Regions from separate parts of the Peribacillus sp. B2I2 genome, predicted to be linked through region 3. Evidence: riboswitches for the same ligand, from Rfam matches in the RefSeq annotation. Region 3 holds a riboswitch; each other region holds the start of a gene.
What was found. Region 3 has a riboswitch for S-adenosylmethionine ahead of ABIE66_RS02420 (sugar ABC transporter substrate-binding protein). Riboswitches for the same ligand answer to the same signal wherever they lie in the genome.

Region 1 (4,031 bases), 2.7 Mb from region 3:
TATGAAGCAATGTTTCGGCCGATGGTCTTAACTCCGTTTCTTCAACTGGTTTTCCTTTTAAATCAACCAGTAAAAAGTCCGAATCCGATTGCTTCCTTTTATCCTTACCGCTTGCCGTAATATAAAAGAAAGGACTTTCGGGCTTACGGATGGACAAATTCCCGCTAGTTCCCATAAACCAATCTCTTTCGGCCAATTCAGCCTTAATATCTGCCAACTCCCGCCATTCTTTAGAATGAGTGTTCACGCTTTAACCACCTCCTGCTGTTTTAAAATGTCAATTACATCAAAAAATGTTTCAAATCCTTGATGTGGAATTCCTTCCCTATCGCATTTTTCAAGCAATATGTCACGGGCTATGACAAAATCGGCCTGTTTTGCCGCTTCAAAATCCGTTACTGAATCTCCAATAACGAGTTTAAAATCATCCGCACCCGCAATCTCCCTCATAATGGATGGCTTACAGCAACCACAATCATTTTTACATTGGTCATCACAGGCATGGGGCCACTCAATATAAATTTTTTCCTTATCAAAAAATGCATGGTTGCAATAAACGGACTTTGTTGGCAAGATATCATTTAAAAGGGGTGCAATGAAAAAATCCATGCCTCCGCTTACAATATATAAAGGGATGTTGGCTTGTTTCGTATACTCAACGAATTCATAAAACCCTGGACGAATGCCGGCCGACTCACATACATATTGAATGATGTCATCCTTCAAGCCACTATCAAGTAGCGAAAACATATCCCCAACGCCAGAAGATATACTGATTTTTTGCTGAAGGACACCGTCTTTCAACTCTTCCCATTCCGGAGGCGCAAATTTTTTCATGATGGAAATGATATTATCTGTGTTGGTGATCGTTCCGTCGAAATCACAAAAGATGATCGGTTTCATTTTTCCTTACATGCCTCCCCATAAAACAAGAGCTTTTTTTAGCGTTTCTTCCTCAGCCGCCGCTTCAGATAGGTCCTTTCCTGCAAGAACGGCTTCGACAGCAGAACGGAAAGCCTTGGCCCCACCCTCTGCCCCGTCAGGGTGTCCGTGAATTCCACCTCCGGCATTAATCACACTATCCAGCCCAAAATCCTTGATTAGGTCCGGAACCATGCCCGGATGAATGCCTGCAGAAGGAACAGGGAAGGCTTTTTTCCACGAAGGTTCATCTTTTGTAAGGGCTTCAGCAATCGCCAATGTCTCCTTTTTTTCAAGGGCGACATTTCCATAAGGGGATGGGAATAAGGATAAATCCGCACCTGATAACCTTACTAATTTACCAAGTAATAATGGATAGCCGATCCCATAAAATGATGAAGATGCCAATGCCCCGCTAAAAGCGGGGTGCGCCATGATCGGTAGCCTGATTCGATCATGCTCACTCAAGGCCTGTAATACATCCAAACCATATGTATGAACGTTGAACAATAAAGCATCCGCCCCTGCTTCAGCAGCTTGCTCTGCCTTATCCAATAATTCAAATGTTTTCCCTGATAGATTGACAGCGTATAAAGTTCGGTGGCCAGTGGTCTCATAGACTTCATTCAATATTCGTTTTCCAGTTTTTATTCTATCGAAAAATGGAGTCTGTTCCTGGTCGAAGAGAATCTCATCATCTTTAACTAGGTCGACACCTCCTAATGCTTGTCGCTTCAGTTGCTCATTATGGAAGGCTAGGTCCCTTCCTAATACACCTTTAAAGATGCTCATCACCAGGGGCCGGTTATATACGTCAATCTTTTCCCTTATGCCTGCAATGCCAAATTGCGGCCCTGGGAAAGCTTTTTGAATCTCACCGACAAAATCCAAGTCGATAAGTTTTATTTCTCCGTCCAATGAAAGTTTGCCGAAGACCGTCGTGAGGATAGCAGGTAAATCATTGGAGAAATTCCCTGCCGGATAGGCAATCTTAATTAGTGAACGGTACACTTTACGATTTAAATATCTGTTTGCCCTCTCTTCTTCAGATAGTGGTGTCACCGATACGACACGACCCTTATGTTTTTCCAGTTGCTTCTGGACCAAATGGGGCAGGTCCGTCCATGTTCCCACAGTCAATCCTAAGGCAATGCTTTCTGCTTTTTTCTCATGATTTCCATTAAAGTCATGAATTAAATAAGTAGCGACTATCTCGCTCATTTGATCACTCCTATATCACGTTAGTTAAACTCTCGAAGTCATTAACCTGAAATGGTCTCAAAATGGCAAAAGCCCCTTCATAAAGAAGAGGCTTTAAAAAGCCATCTTCTTATCTCCCAGCCATTGGCTGCAAGAATTAGCACCGTGCCTTGTGGATTTCAAGAAAATCCGGCGAAGAATTCCGCCCCATTTTACAATGGAATTACGGTCGGTTGCTGGGCTTCATAGGGCTAGTCCCTCCACCTGCTCAAAATAAGAAAACGCTGATATATAGTTACATTCAAGTATCGAAAGATTAAGAATTTATTTTGTATTCTGACACGTAATCCATACTTTGTCAATAAGTTTTTGTCTATTTAACCGTGGATAAATTGAATCCTCCGTTAAAATAATTTTAATGTACGTATCCGTTCCACAGCCTCTTCAAGCCGTTCTTCCGAAGTCAGAAGCCCTACCCTGACGTAACCTTCGCCAAATTCACCGAATCCATTCCCTGCGGCAACAGCTACGTGGGCATGCGTTAATAGATAGTCTGCAAAACTCTCGGACGTAAAACCTTTTGGTACCTTGAGCCAGGCAAAGAATGATGCTTTAGGAGCTTTGACATCCCAGCCGATTGCCCTCAATCCCTCAATGAAAACATTCCTGCGTCCCTCATACATCTTCACTAACTCCTCTACACAGCTCTGCGAGTCCAGTAACGCGCTTGCCGCTGCTTCCTGTATCGCTGGAAAGAGACTAACATAAAGATGGTCTTGCAATAGTTCAAGAGCTTCTATGACACTTTTATTCCCCACTGCAAAACCGACTCTCCACCCTGCCATATTGAATGTTTTCGATAGTGTGTAAATTTCTATCCCTACATCCTTCGCTCCTTCTGCCTGGAGAAAGCTTATCGGTTTTTTTCCGTCGAATCCTATCGCCCCATAAGCGAAATCGTGGACCACGCAAATCGAATGCTCTTTTGCAAAGGAGACGGTTTCATCAAAGAAACTTTCAGTTGCAGAAGCACCTGTGGGATTATTCGGATAGTTCAAAAACATCATTTTGGCTTTATCTAGCACTTCTTTATGTATGTCATTGTATTTCGGAAGAAAATCATTTTCTTCTGTCAAGGGCATCAGTTCGGTCTTTGCCTGTGCTAAAACGACACCGGAAAGATAATCCGGATAGCCGGGGTCTGGAACAAGGATCGTATCACCTGGATTCAATAAACACTGCGGCAGTTCGACAAGACCTGCCTTTCCCCCGAAGAGAATCGCCACTTCACTATTCGGATCCAGCTTGACACCATATTCACGTTCATAAAAGACGGCAGCAGCATCTTTTAAATATTGATGTCCCCGAAACGGCGAATATTTATGATTAATGGTTTTTTCAGCGGCAACCTGCAAACTTTTCACGATATGTTCAGGCGTCGGTTGATCAGGATTTCCCTGGCCTAAATTAATGACATCATGACCCTGCGCCGTAATCGCATTGACTTTTGCGACTAGAGAGGCAAAAAATTGCTTGGGCAGTTTTTGAAGTTGTCTGGATTTTTCGAATTGCAACATTTATACACCTTCTCTGAAATTTCTTGAAATTCTAGTCACAAATGATATATGTTTATCATAGTCTTGTAAAGCATTTTTTACATGTGGGGTTTTAAACGATGAAGTGGAAGATTGCCTGCATTCAAATGGATATTGCCTTCGGGCAACCAGATATCAATTTTCAGGTTGCAGAACAATGGTTGGGAAAAGCAGCAATGTCAAAACCCGATATCGTTATTTTACCAGAGCTTTGGTCAACAGGATACGACTTGACCAGGTTAAATGAGATTGCTGATGAAGAAGCAGAAAAAACGATTGAATGTTTAAAAGATCAGGCAAAGAAACACCAGTTTC
Region 2 (4,031 bases), 4.5 Mb from region 3:
CTTCCAAGAGGTACCCCAATGATAAGGGAAGCTGTAAACCCCATGACCACTGTCGCGATAGAACTAGCTTGTTTGTCTGGCGGAGCAAGCTTAGCAGCAATATTCAAAGCGGTGACAACAACCAATCCTGCACCTAGAGCCATGATTATGCGTGCAAATAGAAACGGTCCAAAGCCTGGTAATAGGAAGGCAAGGAGATTGGCGACTACGAATAGTCCAAGTGAGTACAACATTAATTTTCGTCTATCTAAACTTGCTGTCAAAGCCATAAGAATGGGGGTACCGATTGCGTAGACAAGGGAGAAAATTGTAATGAGCTGTCCTGCGGCAGCAAGGGTCACTCCAAGAGAATCCGCAATCTTATCTAAAATCCCGGATATGATGAATTCGGATGTTCCTACTAAAAAACTGATAATCGCCAACATGTAAATTTTCCATGTATTAAGCAAATAGATTCACTCCTCATTAATGATTTATGGTTATATGAAAAGACATATTGGAATATGTTAATATGTATGAATAAAAAAATAAACATATCGTGAAATGTCGAATTGTTAAAAGGAAAATAAAACCTAACCCACTAAGGCAGGGATCAGGTTCATTTTCATACTTCTTCTTTCAAGAAATCAGTAATTTTTGAGATTGCATCTTCATCTCGTTTGTAATACGTAAACTTTCCTATCCGCTCCGTCTTGATCAATCCTGCTCTAAGAAGCATCGAGAGGTATTGAGAGGCCGTGGATTGGGTCATGTTTAATTTTTCTGTAATCTGACTTACACAAACGCCGGTTTCCTTCATATCTATTCCCTCATGAGGGGTGAAGTGGAGTTCAGGCGCCTTGAGCCATTTTAAGATTTGCAACCTGGATTCATTGGATAATGCTTTAAATATCTCGATTGTTTTCATACATTTCATTATATCGAGAATTATCGATATGTCAAATGATTAATAAAAAAATCATTCCCATACTTCTTTTGCTACATCAACGACGAACTTCAACTTTTCCCACTGCTGTTCTTCCGTTAGCCTGTTGCCGTGATGGGTGGAAGCGAAGCCGCATTGCGGGCTTAAGCATAATTGTTCGAAAGGAACGAAGCGCGAGGCTTCTTTAATACGTGCCTTAACAGCTTCCTTGTCTTCGATTTTTCCATTTTTTGAAGTGACGACCCCTAGAACGACACGCGCCCCGCCATTTGGAATGTATTCCAATGGTTCGAAATCCCCTGAGCGATCATCGTCATATTCCAAGAAGAATCCATCCACTTTTTCTTTTGCCAATAATGTTGGGGCAATACGGGCATAGCTTCCTTCAAATGCCCATGTCGACTGGTAGTTTCCACGACAAAGGTGGGTGGTGACTACCAGGTCTTCTGGTTTGCCTTCCAATGCGCCATTAATTACACGCAGTGCTAAATCAATTAATTGTTCCCTCGTATATTTTCCCTCTTTGAACTGGAAATCCGGAGCTGAAAGCCTGGCAATATATACATCATCCAATTGAAGATAACGCACTCCTGCATCATAAAAAGCTTTCAAAGCATGCTGATACGCTTTGACGATATCATTTGCATAGTCTTCGATATCAGGGTAGACGTCTTCACTTTGAACACCTACAGCAAATAATTGATTGGGACTGGGAATGGTTTGTTTGGCAACGGCACGTCCGTCCACAATTTTGTTCAATTCAATAAAATCACGAATGAAGGGATGTTCAGGATTGAATGAAACCTTTCCGGTATTGCGAACGTTATATCTCTCTGTTTCCACACCATCGAAAGTGAGTCCTTTTTCAGTAACATATCCCTCGATTCCATTTAAATGTTCAAGGAAGTCAAAGTGCCACCATGTCCGTCTGAATTCACCATCCGTCACAGCCTCTAATCCAACTTCAATCTGTTTATCGACAATCCGATTGATTTCTTCGGTTTCAACTTCACGAAGTCGTTCCGCTGAAATTGTACCATCCTTAAATTGCTTTCTGGCAATATGTAAACGTTCCGGTCTTAATAAACTCCCGACGTGGTCCGCCCTAAAAGGCGCTTTCGTTAATGTGATTGACATGTTGCATTCCTTCTTTCCTTTTATAAAATAAAAAACCTCTTCTTAAAAATAAGAAGAGGTGTTGGCAGCATAGCTATTTACTCTTCTTATCTTCAAGTTTTTACACTTCTGGAATTAGCACAGTACATGATTAGTCTGTTGCTGAGGCATCAAAGGGCCAGTCCCTCCACCTCTCTGGATAAGAGTTGTCTATTAAATTAATTATGACTATACAGGTAGTTTTTACAAAGGTCAAGGGTTGAAGGTGGAAGATTTAGAATATATCGATTATTAACTCGGGAAATGTTAACTGCATCCGTGAACCCGGCATATGTTATAACCGACGTTCCTTATGAACTGTGATATTGAAAGTTGGAGGGGAATACCAGGATGAATGCATTCGATCCATCCAATATATTTGGAAATGGCATACCGATAACGGTAACTGCAGCTATGATAGAGAGAATCATAAAGATGAAATCATCTGATCAGGATATTAAAGTCGAGATTACGCCAAAGCATATAGTGCTTTCCGGAACGACGGAAGTGAAAAAAATGATGTTTAAGAAAAACGTAGCTTTCAGGATTACATTAAAACCGGTTCACGTGGAAAAAAGAACGATCTCATTAGAATTAGTGGAAATGGAACCGATTGACAGGAGTTTCATCAACCAAAGGATATTTAACAGACCACCATTTTTTGAATTTGAAAATAGAATGATCAAAATGAATGTTGATGCTTGGAACATCGTTAGAAAAATCCCGGTCGGCACAATTAAATCATTTGAACTTGTCGATGGTGCATTGAAAATGAAACTTTCTTTATGATGGATCGTTTTTAGCCGCAATATATAAAGGGGATGACAGGTATGTTAGTGTAAGGATGGATAGGGTGGCGATTCATTAAAATGTGTTTGAAAAACCAAGCTCTTTAAAATATACTGAATTACTAAAAGTTTTAGTTTTTCCAGAGATAAGGGGGAAAATAATGAACCAGAAGATTTTGCCTGCTTCGGCAAGCATGAAGGATTTCGAAAGATTCTTAGAAAGTTCCTATGAAATAGGCGTGTTTCTTGATTTGCATATATCACAATTGAAAAATGTAAGTATGATGGCAAAGCAGCATAATAAGAAAATGATTTATCATGTCGATTTGATCCATGGCATAAGAAGTGATGAATATGCGACAGAATTCATTTGTCAGGAGTATAATCCATATGGGTTGATTTCGACTAAATCAAACGTTATTTTGAAAGCGAAGCAAAAGGGGGTCATTGCCATCCAGCGAATCTTTTTAATAGATTCGCATGCGCTGGAGAAAAGTTATAAGCTGGTGCAGAAAACCAAGCCGGATTATATCGAAGTTTTACCGGGCGCTATGCCGTGGATGATAAAAGAAGTGAAGGAACGACTACAAACACCCATTTTTGCAGGCGGTCTCATACGTACTTCTGATGAAGTCCTGAACGCCCTTGATGCTGGAGCGTCGGCAATCACCACTTCCAAAACTGAATTATGGGATATCGTCTAATAGGGTAGAACGAGGAATTTGAAAAAAAATACAGAAAAATAGATTAATTTTTCACAAAATAATTGACAGCGTTTTCACAACCTAGTATATTTTACATTACAAGTTAATATATGTGACGGAGACTAGGAGATTCACAACAGATCTATTCATAATTTTTTTATGAGGATAGTTCTGCTGTGAATCTCCTTTTATTTGTTTGCAAGGTTTTTAAATTATCAGGGGAGGGGTTTTATTCATGACTCCATTTTGGGGAGAAGTAGTAGGCACAATGATTTTAGTTTTATTCGGAGCAGGTATTGGAGCGGGTTCATCCTTAAAGGGATCTTATGCTAAAGATGCCGGTTGGATCGTTATCACGATTGCGTGGGGACTGGCTGTCACCATGGGTGTTTTTGCAGTGGGATCCATAAGCGGGGCGCATTTAAATCCGGCGGTCACAGTAGGATTTGCCATTATTGG
Region 3 (4,031 bases):
TGGCTGCAGTCAAGTTCGCCGCGACCGATTCCTGAACAAGGATCCCTTCTTTCCTGCGTTCCTCAGGTACAAGTGCCATGCCGCTTTTTACAGCATGGTGCGGTGATTTCAAAGAAAGCTTTCGGCCATTCAGGATGACCTCACCCGCTGTGATCGAAGTATGACCGAAAAGGGTTTTACACAGCTCCGTTTTCCCAGCCCCGACCAACCCCGCCAAGCCTATTATCTCTCCTGCTTTAATATGGAGACTAACATTTTTAACTTTCTCTGCATCTGACAATCCCTTCACTTCAAGAATAACGTCGCCAATCGAAGAATTCACTTCAGGGAACTGTTCCTCCATGGTTTTCCCGAGCATATTCTCTACCACTTCGTTACGGGTGATGTCTTCCATTTTTCGACAAGTGACACGCTCCCCATTCCTCATGACCGTAATTTCCTCACATATTTCAAAAATCTCGGGCAGACGATGTGAAATGAAAATGATTCCCACGCTTTTTTGCTTCAATTCATTTACAATTCGAAAAAGCTCTGTCGTCTCCGTATGACTTAACGGAGCAGTTGGTTCGTCGAGAATCAGGAATTTGCATTCTGTCGAAACGGCTCTTGCTATCAGGACCATCTGTTTTTCAGCCAAGGTAAGATCTCTTACCAGCTTGTTCGAAGGGACACGAATTTTCATCTCTTCAAGAATACGAGAAGCTTTATTGTGCAGCTCTTTCCATTGGACCATCTGTTTTTTTCCCATGTTTTGGACCATATCATTCAACATCACATTTTCCCCAACGGTTAAATAAGGGATGAGGGCCGTATCCACTTCCTGATAAACAATTTGAATGCCTTGTTCCTGCGCCTCTTTTGGTGAGCGGATATCCTGCTTCACCCCATCAATGAATATGTCACCTGAATAATGAACATGGGCTCCCGATAAAACTTTCATTAACGTCGATTTCCCTGCTCCATTAGCACCGACCAATGCGTGGGCTTTCCCTGATTGTACAGAAAAATCAACTTCACTAAGCGCCTTCACCCCCGGAAATTCAATCGAGATTTTCTTCATTTCTAGTTGCGTGCCCATGTCCATTCCCCCTTATTGAACAGACACTCCCTTCACTGGAAAGAGAGTGTCCCCTTTTACTTTTTATAATGATCTTTCAAAACTTTCATCCAATCTTCTTCAAATTCCGCTGATACACCCCATCCTTCGACAATACCAGACAGATTTGCCATATTTACCGCTTCTTTTGAAGCTTGGATTTCCTTTTGTGAAATAAGTGAAGCCTCTAAGTCATAGGTTTGCGGCGTTTCTTCGCCCGCTAATTTTTTCGCCAATATCCTCATATTCACTGCACCGATCAACTTGGGATCGACTGCTGCCGTGTAGGACCATGAGCTTCCAGCTGATTTAATTTCCTGAAGGTCTGCATTCGACACATCTATTCCGTATATCTTCACTTCATCGCGTCCCGCTTCTTTAATTGCCCGGGCGGCACCGATAGCGAAGGCATCCCATGTTGCGAAAATTGCATCCAATTTACCTTTAGGATATTTATTCAGCATTGCGGCTACAGCATTTTGTGTTTGAACCGAAGTATCTGCAGACGCCACTCCGAATCTTTCGACTTCTTTAATTCCAGGGTTTTCTTTTAATTTCTCCTGATAAACAGCATTTCTTCTCACCATTGGAGGGAAACCATCCACCCAAAGATACGCAATTGCCGCTTCACCTTTCTTTTCTTCTATCAGTTTATCAAGAGCCAGTGTTGCCAACGCTTCATCATCCTGTGATGTTAATGTTACGCCTTCTATTTTAGTTAGATCGCTTATTGAATCGAATGTAACAACGCTTTTGCCTGCATCAACCAACTTTTGAACGTCATTCACTGTTGCTGCATCATCACCATGGGAGATGATATAGCCGTCATAATCTTCCTGCAAAGCCTGTGCGATCGCATCATGAAATTTAGCCGTATCACCATTGGCTGTATATGTATCCACTTGAAACCCCAGTGCTTCTCCTTCTTCCTTCGCTCCTGCTAAGTATTGGGCCGTATGATCATCACCGCCAATTTTACGGATCACTTTGATTTTGGCTCCTTCCCCATTAGCAAATATTTCCGGGACATTTTCAAATGATACTTTTTCTTCTTTCTTCGATTCTGTGGAACTCTGCCCTGTAGAGCAACCCGTTAAAAGCAAAGCCGAAGCGATGGCTGAAATGAATATCCCTTTAATAGACCTTCTCATCTTGTTCCCCTCCACATTTTCTTATTAGTCTTATCAGTTAAGTTGGTGTAAGTCCCAAAATAAAAACCTCTCTATTAATATAGAGAGGTTTAATCAGCTGTTTTGCAGACTTATCCCTCTCTTATCTGTCAAAACATTTCTGTTTTGCAGGATTTAGCACCAATTCCTAATGGAACGGTTGCTGGGCATCTTAGGGCCAGTCCCTCCGCCACTCTTGATAAGAGAATATATTGTGTTACGTTTTTCGTAATTATCACTTTATAGGGATATAGTCGTAAAGTCAATAGTTTTTCGAATATTTGAAATGTTCCCCGTTATTTTTCATTTTCTTTGCAGCTGGGCTAGACGCTTTTTCTCGATTTTTTCAAGTCTCTCCAACTGACGTAATTTCACTTCGAACAAAGTGATCGGGTCACGGTAAACTTCCGGATTTTCTTTCATATGCTCCAATGCAGCCTGGTAGTCTTTGATTTCTGTCTGCGTTTGCTCTATCGTTTTTTGAAGTAACGCAAAGGAACTGCGATAGAAAAGTGAGATGTCCCGATCCAAAGATTTTTCAAACAATCCAAATTGGGTAAGGAAACGTTCCGTGATCATTTCGGCAACATCTAGGTAATCTTCACTTTCCAGGTATTTCTTATAACGATTGTACATATTGGCTTTATTTTGCGGTATCGCCCCAAACAGCTTCCCTGCTCCTTTAAGCAGCAATTGTGATGGAGTTCTGCGCAAAAGGATATTAACGTTTTCGATGCGGATACTGCTTGTCATCCGGTCGGCATCACGGCGCCAGTCATCCAATACCCTAAAGTCACCTGCCAGCGTGATCCGTTCTTCTTTGTATAATTCATTGAACCCGGCACTCATTTCATCCATAAACTGCTGGCTTTGTGAGAACTCCATTTGGGAACTGGCAATCCAATCTTGAAGAGAACGGTAATATTGAGGCATGATCTTGTCAGAAATGAATGCTTGAATCCGCTCATTCATTTCCTGGTTTAACTGTACATGGACCTGACTGAAATCACTGCTTTCCGTTAACGATTTAGAGCAATCCCTCAGCAATTCAGGAATTTTAGAAGAAAGCTGATTTTTCACTTCATCCTTAAGCGAACTATAAGACCTTATGATATTTTCACTTTTTTCTTTTTCCAAATCAGCCAGTTGATTGACCGCTCCATTCAGTTTAACCTCCATCTGTTCATTCCAAGAGATGGAATGCTCGCATTTCCGTTCATTGGCTGCCCGTTTTTCTAACAGATAAGATAAAGTTTTACGAATGAACGCTAGGATTTTTTCAGATCTTCTTTCTTTCCAATTATCATCTTGATAATTCGATTGAAGGAATGCTGAAAGGTCCTTCAACTGCTGCTTGCTGTCATAAAGTTTGGAGAAAGCGAATACTTTTGCATTCGGAAAATATGCATTCACTTTATCCCATGTTTCGTCTTCCATCCGGACTGCGACTTGATCACTATATATCGTATCCATTTTATTCAATAAGAAATGGATAGGCAGTTTCGGAGCCATCATTTGAATTTCCAATAATAGATCTCGTTCACTGCCGGTGAAAGGCGCCCGGGCATCAAGAACGAACATCAGGCCATCACTGCCATGTAAATAGCCTTGGAAATCGGATTCCACGCTTTTCTCCCCATTGAACCCCGGTGTATCCAATAATCGCAGACCATTATTTCTAAGGTAGTCACTGATAATCGTCACATCGACAATAGTCCCTCGCTGACGGCGTGTTTCATCCAATTCAGCCAGCTCCATGACCACTT
Region 4 (4,031 bases), 660 kb from region 3:
TTAACACATGGAAACACCCTCCCTAATACCGGCGGGAGGGCACTCCTATGGAATTATTTATTAACCATGTTAGCGGGATCGACCCATGCTTTGAATTCATCTTCCGTGAGGAACTCCAATTTCAATGCCGCTTCTTTTAAGGTAGAGTTGTCCTTGAATGCAGTTTTGGCGATCTTGGCTGCTTTTTCATAACCAATATGCGGGTTCAATGCTGTTACCAACATAAGGGAGCGATCTACATTTTCTTTGATCTTATCTTCATTTGCAGTGATGCCAACCGCACAATTAATGTTAAAAGAGTGTATGCCTTCCGTCAATAATTTCACTGTTTGAAGGAAGTTATAGATGATGACTGGTTTGAATACGTTCAATTCAAAGTTACCTTGGCTTGCTGCAAATCCAATTGTAGCATCGTTACCCACGATTTGTGTCGCAATCATGGTAAGCGCTTCACTCTGTGTTGGATTGACTTTACCCGGCATGATGGAACTGCCTGGCTCATTTTCAGGAATGGCTATTTCGCCGATTCCGCTTCTAGGGCCACTTGCCAGCCATCTGACATCGTTTGCAATTTTCATTAAATCTGCTGCCAATGCTTTCAAAGCACCGTGTGCATAAACGATTTCGTTATGGCTTGTCAATGCATGGAACTTATTATCCGATGTGACGAAAGGATGTCCTGTATCCGCTGCAATTTGTTTTGCTGAAAGTCCCGGGAATTCTTTTTTTGTATTGATTCCTGTTCCTACAGCCGTTCCGCCTAGAGCCAGGTTCAATAATTTTTGGCTGCTTTCCTCAATCATCGCTAAATCTTTATCAAGCATCGCTTTCCAGCCAGAAATTTCTTGTCCTAATGTCAGTGGTGTTGCATCTTGAAGATGCGTCCGGCCAATCTTCACGACATCCCAAAACTCTTTTTCTTTTGAATCGAATGTATCACGAAGTTCTTTGATGGCAGGAACCAACTTTTCAGCGACCTCCATAAAGGCTGCAATATGCATGGCGGTCGGGAAAGTATCATTGGAGCTTTGTGCCTTGTTTACATCATCATTCGGGTGAAGTGTTTCCGATTCACCATTTTCTTTTAACCATTCATTCCCTTTGTTAGCGACCACTTCATTCACGTTCATATTACTTTGCGTCCCGCTTCCCGTTTGCCAAACTACAAGCGGGAAATGTTCATCAAGCGTACCTTCAAGGATTTCGCCGCAAATCTTAACGATGGCATTCTTTTTAACTTCCGAAAGATCACCGAGATCATAGTTCACCTTTGCCGCAGCTTGTTTAACGTATGCAAATGCACGAACCAATTCAATCGGCATTTTTTCATTACCAATTTTGAAATTGTTACGGCTTCTCTCGGTCTGTGCTCCCCAATATTTATCGGCAGGAACTTTCACTTCACCCATCGTATCTCGTTCGATTCTGTAATCCATGTGTTCTCCTCCTATGTTTGCACTATTCATCGAAGACCTTAAGTATATGAAATGAATAATGTCGTATTATTCTCTCTCCTTACATTGTACAAACTTTATTATTTTAAAGCAAAAATATCCGGCCAAGCCTCCCCTTTTTCTGAAAAATTCAATTAATTCAACAGGATCATTCAGGATTATCCTTGACCACATGAAAATTCCGGATATTCTTTTTTAGACACGTAAAGTGTTGACACCGCTAGGCTCCAATAGACCTAGTCATGAACATCGAAGCAAAATCCATCAAACTTGTTCTTGACAGTATTTTGTATTTATAGTAAATTCAAAAGAAATTGAATAATCTAAACTCTTATCGAGAGAGGTATAGGGAATGGCCCGATGACACCTCAGCAACCTTCATTTGTTTCAAACCAATGAAAAGGTGCTAATTCCACAAGTTTGTGAACTTGGAAGATAAGAAGAATGACTCGTCCCTACTTAATCAAAGTCTTCTTCTTAAAGAAGACTTTTTTTATTTTATATAACTCAAAGGAGCAGTGAAAACTATGTACAAAACTGAAACATATCTTGCTCAATTAGGAAATCGCAGCGAAACGGCGACAGGAACAGTCAATCCGCCGGTATACTTTTCAACTGCTTTTCGCCACGAAGGAATCGGTCAATCGACTGGATTCGATTACACAAGGACAGGTAATCCTACACGCCAACTATTGGAACGATCCATCGCCGATCTGGAAAAAGGCGACCAAGGATATGCCTGCAGTTCAGGAATGGCAGCCATTTCTACTATACTGGCCTTATTTAAATCAGGTGATGCATGGATTGTCAGCGAAGATCTTTATGGGGGTACATATCGTCTGTTAGAACAAGGTTTTAAGAAATGGGGGTTGCAGTGTGACTATGTGAACACTTGTTGTTTGGAGGATATCGAAAAAGCCATCACTCCTCACACGAAAGCCATCTTCATTGAAACTCCCACTAACCCTCTTATGCAGCAAACGGATATTAGCGCCGTTGCCGCATTGGCCAAACGATTTGATTTATTGTTAATCGTTGATAATACTTTTTACACGCCTCTTATTCAACAACCCATCCTGCTTGGAGCGGATATTGTGATTCACAGTGCTACCAAGTATCTCGGTGGTCATAATGATGTGCTCGCCGGACTGATCGTGGCCAGCGGCGCGGAATTATGTGATGCACTTGCCTTCCATCATAATGGTACTGGTGCTGTCTTGAGCCCCTTTGATTCTTGGCTGTTGATGCGCGGAATGAAAACCCTGGCATTGCGGATGGATCGTCATGAAAAGAATGCAAAGGTACTTGTAGATTACTTGTCGGAACATGATTGTGTTACGGACGTATTGTATCCCGGTAGGGGCGGCATGATTTCCTTCCGCATCATTGAAGAAGCGGCGGTCAACCCATTTTTACAATCACTCTCATTAATTTCGTTTGCAGAAAGCCTTGGAGGGGTCGAAAGCTTCATCACCTATCCTGCTACACAAACACATGCCGATATACCGCTTGAAGTCAGAACGGCCAATGGGGTTTGTAATCGCCTGCTTCGCTTCTCCGTCGGCATTGAGGACAGCGACGATTTGATTCAGGATTTACAGCAAGCATTCGCACACGTAAAAAGGGAGGCACTACGATGACCGATCATGATTTTAGCTTTGAAACCAAATTACTCCATAATCAACATAAATTCGATTCGGCAACAGGCGGTGTGAGCGTCCCCATTCAGCACGCTTCCACTTTCCATCAATCCGATATCGATCAATTCGGTAAATATGATTACAGCAGAAGCGGGAACCCAACTCGCGAAGCGCTGGAAGATATCATTGCCGAACTTGAGGAAGGTACACACGGTTTTGCCTTTTCATCAGGAATGGCAGCCATTTCAACAGCTTTCCTACTGTTGTCTGCCGGAGACCATATCGTCATTTCCGAAGATGTGTATGGCGGAACGTTCAGGATGGTCACAAGTGTTTTGACACGTTTCAATATTGAGCATACTTTCGTTGACATGACGGACCTTGAAAGCGTCAAAGCGGCCATTAAGCCAAATACGAGTGCCATATACATCGAAACGCCTTCAAATCCATTACTTAAAGTGACCGATATTAAAGCCGTATGTGATATCGCAAAAACAGCCGGGGCCTTAAGTTTTGTTGATAATACATTCTTGACGCCAGCATTACAGAAACCACTGAATCTGGGCGCTGATGTTGTCCTTCATAGCGCGACGAAGTTTTTATCCGGACATAGTGATGTGGTAGCTGGACTTGCTGTAGTGAAAGATCCTGAATTGGCAGTAAGACTCGGTTCCCTCCAAAACTCCTTTGGAGCGGTTCTTGGTGTCCAGGACGCCTGGCTAGTAATGAGAGGTCTGAAGACCTTGTCCGTTAGAATGGAGCACTCCCAAAAAGGGGCAGAAAAGATTGCCGCCTACTTAAAGAAGCAGCCCTTGGTTAAAAAAGTGTATTATCCCGGCCTAGCAGATCATCCACAGCACGCCATCCAGGAAGGCCAGTCACTTGGAGCCGGGGCGGTCCTATCATTTGAATTGGAAAGCGAAGAAGTCTTCCGCTC

Region 1: another riboswitch for S-adenosylmethionine. It lies ahead of mtnW (2,3-diketo-5-methylthiopentyl-1-phosphate enolase); the one in region 3 lies ahead of ABIE66_RS02420 (sugar ABC transporter substrate-binding protein).
Region 2: another riboswitch for S-adenosylmethionine. It lies ahead of ABIE66_RS24900 (5-methyltetrahydropteroyltriglutamate--homocysteine S-methyltransferase); the one in region 3 lies ahead of ABIE66_RS02420 (sugar ABC transporter substrate-binding protein).
Region 4: another riboswitch for S-adenosylmethionine. It lies ahead of ABIE66_RS05770 (methionine biosynthesis PLP-dependent protein); the one in region 3 lies ahead of ABIE66_RS02420 (sugar ABC transporter substrate-binding protein).

Annotation. Positions count from the first base shown of each region.
Region 1 is NZ_JBGCCB010000001.1:3,182,640-3,186,670, forward strand. It holds gene ABIE66_RS15665 (methylthioribulose 1-phosphate dehydratase) at 1-247, opposite strand, end outside; gene ABIE66_RS15670 (2-hydroxy-3-keto-5-methylthiopentenyl-1-phosphate phosphatase) at 244-903, opposite strand; gene mtnW (2,3-diketo-5-methylthiopentyl-1-phosphate enolase) at 910-2,142, opposite strand; SAM riboswitch class I at 2,249-2,401, opposite strand; gene ABIE66_RS15680 (pyridoxal phosphate-dependent aminotransferase) at 2,526-3,698, opposite strand; gene ABIE66_RS15685 (nitrilase-related carbon-nitrogen hydrolase) at 3,797-4,031, shown strand, end outside.
Region 2 is NZ_JBGCCB010000001.1:4,992,879-4,996,909, reverse strand. It holds gene ABIE66_RS24910 (MFS transporter) at 1-425, opposite strand, end outside; gene ABIE66_RS24905 (ArsR/SmtB family transcription factor) at 605-907, opposite strand; gene ABIE66_RS24900 (5-methyltetrahydropteroyltriglutamate--homocysteine S-methyltransferase) at 959-2,062, opposite strand; SAM riboswitch class I at 2,146-2,247, opposite strand; gene ABIE66_RS24895 (hypothetical protein) at 2,432-2,869, shown strand; gene ABIE66_RS24890 (glycerol-3-phosphate responsive antiterminator) at 3,030-3,572, shown strand; gene ABIE66_RS24885 (MIP/aquaporin family protein) at 3,808-4,031, shown strand, end outside.
Region 3 is NZ_JBGCCB010000001.1:484,792-488,822, reverse strand. It holds gene ABIE66_RS02425 (sugar ABC transporter ATP-binding protein) at 1-1,078, opposite strand, end outside; gene ABIE66_RS02420 (sugar ABC transporter substrate-binding protein) at 1,135-2,247, opposite strand; SAM riboswitch class I at 2,366-2,471, opposite strand; gene ABIE66_RS02415 (GTPase domain-containing protein) at 2,569-4,031, opposite strand, start outside.
Region 4 is NZ_JBGCCB010000001.1:1,142,945-1,146,975, reverse strand. It holds gene fumC (class II fumarate hydratase) at 54-1,436, opposite strand; SAM riboswitch class I at 1,783-1,896, shown strand; gene ABIE66_RS05770 (methionine biosynthesis PLP-dependent protein) at 1,982-3,094, shown strand; gene metC (cystathionine beta-lyase) at 3,091-4,031, shown strand, end outside.